2 regions of the Blautia sp. OM06-15AC genome follow, and region 2 is predicted to be linked to the other one. Evidence: predicted binding sites of a transcription regulator. Region 2 holds the regulator's gene; the other holds the start of a gene.

Region 1 (2,416 bases), on a different contig from region 2:
CGTAGTTTCCGTTGGTGTAATAAATGCCTTTGCTGTTTTTCTTATCTTTTCCGCGCTCGGTGTTGCGGTAATCATTCTTTGGTTCTGATGTTACAGTGGTTGTCTCCGCTGCTTTTTTTGCTTCACTCTTGTTTTTTGCCTGCAGCACTGCTGCTCCAGCTCCGATGACTGCTGCTGATGCGATTCCGAATTTTAATCCCTTTTTTGACATAGACGTTCATCCTTTCTTTTCTAAATACGACTGCCGGAATGTTTTTTCGAATTTCCGGTTCGTATAGGTTATGCTGCTTTCTTTGTTTTACAAGTTTCTATTTGTGTTGCCATTGTCTGTTGACAATTTGAATCTTACTTCATTTTTCCCCGCTTTTCCATTTACAAAACAGGGCGGATGATTAAATTTTTATCATCCGCCCTGTTTTGTAAAGTGTAACTATATTTTATTTCTTTTTTCAAAATTTCGGATGGAATTGACGACATTTCCTTCCATCGTGCGGTGCATTTTTTCCGCAATCATATGGTAATCCACTTTCATTCCGTCTTTGATCCAGTCAAGCATGACACCGGTAAAGCTATACTTATAGAAATCTGCGATAAAACTCTGATCCGCCTCAGAGATGCCGGTTCCCTTTGCTTTTTCCTGCACGACACCGTACAGCAGATCGTGCGTCAGATGAAAGAGATATGTTTCGATCTGCTCCCGGCTTACAGAGTGATAGACATTCATAATAAATGGTTTATTCTCGAGCACTGCCTCAAAAATCTGCTGCAGGCCCTCCTGCCATGTCTCATACGTTTTCTTCCCCTGCAGCGCCTGCGTCGCATCCTCCAGGCACGACCATTCGACAAGATCGTAGATATCCTTAAAATGATAATAAAACGCCATCCGGCTGATGCCGCAGTCTGTCGTCAGATCGTTGATCGTAATTTTGTCCAGCGGCTTTTTCAAAAGCAGCTTTTTTAATGACGCTTCCAGCGCCGCCTTTGTCGCATTTGTCATGTATTTCCTCCATTTTTCTTTTATGTACCCTCGGAATCTTTCTGTTCGAAACGCTTCTATGCTTTTTCATTGTAGCATATCCATTCTCCAGAAACAACTGCGCAGCCCTTCTGATCAGACTTTACAAAAAGTTTAGAAAGTACCGTAATACCAGTAAATTCAATACTTTCCGTTGTTCTGTTAGCACTCTTTTTTCTCGAGTGCTAATTTTTCCTTGACTTTTCCCTGTGCCAGTATTACTATAACTATCAGAGCAGTAAAAAAGCTGCAGACATCTAAAAAAGCATGATATCCCCGCTTTGCTGGATCAAAATATTTTTATAAGAAAAGGAGTGTGTTTCTCATGAGTGCGAAACATGGAAATCTTTCAATCAACAGCGACAATATTTTCCCGATTATCAAAAAATGGATGTACTCCGACCACGATATCTTCGTCCGCGAGCTCGTTTCCAACGGCTGCGATGCCATCACCAAACTGAAAAAACTCGACGGCATGGGCGAATATACTCTGCCGGATGACTACAAAGCAGCCATTCAGGTGATTGTAAACCCGGATGAGAAAACCTTAAAATTCATCGATAACGGTATCGGTATGACCGCAGACGAAGTCGAAGAATATATTACCCAGATCGCCTTCTCCGGCGCTACCGAATTCCTGGAGAAATACAAAGACAAAACGAATTCAGATCAGATGATCGGCCACTTCGGTCTTGGTTTCTACTCTGCTTTCATGGTAGCAGATGAAGTTCACATCGATTCTCTTTCCTATAAAGAAGGATCCACCCCGGTACACTGGACCTGTGACGGAAGCACCGAGTACGATATGTCCGAGGGCAGCAAGACAACTGTTGGTACCGAAATCACTCTGTTCCTGAACGAGGACTGCCTGGAATTCGCAAACGAATACCGTGTCCGCGAAGTTCTGGAAAAATACTGCTCCTTCATGCCGGTTGAAATTTTCCTGTCCAAAGCAAATGCGCCGCAGGAATACGAGACCATCGATGAAAGCGAATTAAAAGATGACGACGTTGTCGTAGAGCACATCCACGAGGACGCAAAATACGAAGAGAAAGAAAAAGAAGACGGAACGAAAGAGCAGGTTGAAGTTTCCCCGGCCAAAGAGAAAGTAAAAATCAACAAACGCCCGGTTTCCATCAGTGATATCCACCCGCTGTGGACCAAACATCCAAACGAGTGCAGCGATGAGGATTATAAAGAATTCTACCGCAAAGTCTTCAACGACTACCGCGAGCCGCTGTTCTGGATCCACCTGAACATGGACTATCCGTTCAACCTCAAAGGTATCCTCTACTTCCCGCGTATCAACACCGAGTACGATTCCATCGAGGGAACCATCAAGCTGTACAACAACCAGGTATTTATTGCCGACAACATCAAAGAAGTCATTCCGGAATACCT
Region 2 (2,416 bases):
TACTTTATAGTCAGTACCCATCTCACGTTTGATAGAACGGATGGTTCTGTCTGCGTTTGTTACAGCCTGACGTTTTGCCGGCTCGCCGACCAGACGGTCACCTGTTTTTGTGAATGCTACGATAGATGGAGTTGTTCTTTCACCCTCTGCGTTTGCGATAACGGTTGGTTTTCCACCTTCCATAACGGCTACACAGCTGTTTGTTGTTCCTAAGTCAATACCAATAATTTTGCCCATTGTTGTTTCCTCCTCAATGAATTATGCTAAAAAATGGTTTAATTTCTATTTATTTATCTTCAAGGCTTAGTTAGCCACCTTGACCATACTGTGACGGACTACGGAACCTTTGTACATGTAGCCCTTCAGGAACTCTTCTACGACGATGTTCTCGCCGGCTTCCTCATCCTCCACATGCATCACTGCGTTGTGCAGGTTCGGATCGAATTCCTTTCCAACGGCCTCGATCACGGTTACACCGAGTTCATCGAGTGCTGTGGTAAACTGTTTGTATACTTTATTCATGCCGTCTGCGAACGGATCTTCCTCCGGGTTTTCCACCGTTGCAAGTCCGCGCTCGAAGCTGTCAACAACCGGAAGAATCTTCTCGATGATGTCTTTTGCTCCAATGGCATACATATTTGCTTTTTCTTTTTCGGTGCGTTTGCGGAAGTTATCGAACTCTGCCATCTGACGGGTCAGGCGGTCAGTCAGCTCTTCGATTTTCTCATCTTTTTTATCTTTTTTCTTTTTGAAGAACTTTCGTTCTTTGCCATCCTCAGCAGTTTCTTCTGCAGCTTCCGCTTCTTTTGCCTCTGCTGCTTTCTTTGCTTCTTCCTGCTCCGCAGCCGGTTCGGTTTCCGGCAGATCGGTCTCTGCTCCGGTTTCTTTTTCCATCTCGCGTGTAGGTTCTTCCATGGTTTCCTCTTTCTTTCTATTTTCTTCGCTCACTGATCATTCCACCTTTCTACTCACCTGTGTCCGGCTTTTTGAAGACGGCGTCCAGTTGAACTTTTAATGTTTTCAGGTTATCTACCACATTTTCGTAATCCATCCGCTTTGGTCCCACGATACCGATTGTTCCGCGCATACCGTTTCCCATATCGTATGTGGTGGTGACCACGCTGCAGTCCCGTAAGGGTTCCATCGAAGATTCATTTCCGATGTATACCTGAATACCGGTATTTTCCTCTCCGTCCTGCTCCTCGGCAGCTCCTTTGATCATATCGACCAGTTTCTGCCGTTCCTCGAATGTGGAAATCAGCTGGCTGGCTTTGCTGCTGTCGGAAAGCTCAGGGTACTTGAAAATGTTGGTTGCGCCGCTGGTGTACACCGGCACATCTTCTTCGCTGACTGCGATGGCTTCCGCTACGGTATCGACCACTTTGCTGATGATGCCGGAGTGGATGCCTGCCTGCTCTTTCATCTTCTTGATCATGCCAAGATTGATTTCTTCAATGGTCAGGCCATTGAGCTGTGTGTTCAGAAGCAGGTTCAGCTTTAATATCTGTTCATCGTTGATGGTCTCGTCGAGGTCGATCATCTGGTTTTTCACCAGGTTGCCTTCTACGACGATGACGGCCAGGAGCTGCTCTTCATTGACTTTTGAGAGCTGGATGAATTTCACTTTATTTCTGTGATATTCCGGTCCTGTAATCAACGTTGCATAGTTGGTAGATGAAGCGAGGACTTTGACAACCTGCTGCAGAACTTTTTCCATTCGGTCTGTTTTTTCAATGACCATGTTTTTGATGTCTGCAACTTCCTGTTCTTTTTCCCGCATCAGCTCATCTACATAGAGGCGGTAGCCTTTATCGGAAGGAATGCGTCCTGCGGAAGTGTGGGGCTGTAAGATGTAACCCATCTCTTCCAGATCGGACATTTCATTCCGGATTGTGGCGGAGCTTAAATTCAAATCCGTGTATTTGGAAATCGTTCTTGAGCCGACCGGCTCGCCCGTTTCCAGATACGTCTGGATGATCGCTTTTAATATTTTTCTTTTTCTTTCATCCAATTCTGTATCCACTAAGATAAGCTCCTTCCTGTTGTATAGTCCTGTTAGCACTCGTTTCAGTGGAGTGCTAACATCTATGCTCTTAAGATAGCACTCTGCCTTTTGTTTGTCAACACCTTTTCCCGGTTTTTCTATGAAGAAATTGTGAAAAAAGTATAAACCGTTTTCTTTCTGAAAAGGAATCTGACTTTTCTTTTTTATTGCATTCTACTGTTTCAAAGGCGCTATAGCCGTATGGTAGGATTCTGCCATTTCGATACGACCATTTAGTAGCATTTTCTCAGAGGTGATGAATCATGAAATATCAGAGACTGGAGGATCTGCGCACGGACCACGATCTGACGATCCGCCAGGTTGCCGACTATCTCGGCTGCAACCGCGATGTGTATACCCGATATGAAAAAG

Evidence for each region. Region 2 encodes HrcA, which represses chaperone genes, less so after heat shock. Its sites were predicted from a motif close to TGTTAGCACTCNNNNNNNNNGAGTGCTAACA; they were not measured.
Region 1: a site for HrcA is predicted at 1,176-1,206, ahead of htpG (molecular chaperone HtpG). Genes of this name have one in related genera too.

What each region holds. Positions count from the first base shown of each region.
Region 1 covers NZ_QULD01000013.1:48,290-50,705, forward strand. The annotation lists gene DXB83_RS14210 (oleate hydratase) at 1-211, opposite strand, end outside; gene DXB83_RS14215 (TetR-like C-terminal domain-containing protein) at 431-997, opposite strand; gene htpG (molecular chaperone HtpG) at 1,341-2,416, shown strand, end outside.
Region 2 covers NZ_QULD01000015.1:76,863-79,278, forward strand. The annotation lists gene dnaK (molecular chaperone DnaK) at 1-237, opposite strand, end outside; gene grpE (nucleotide exchange factor GrpE) at 304-915, opposite strand; gene hrcA (heat-inducible transcriptional repressor HrcA) at 965-2,023, opposite strand; gene DXB83_RS15195 (helix-turn-helix domain-containing protein) at 2,308-2,416, shown strand, end outside.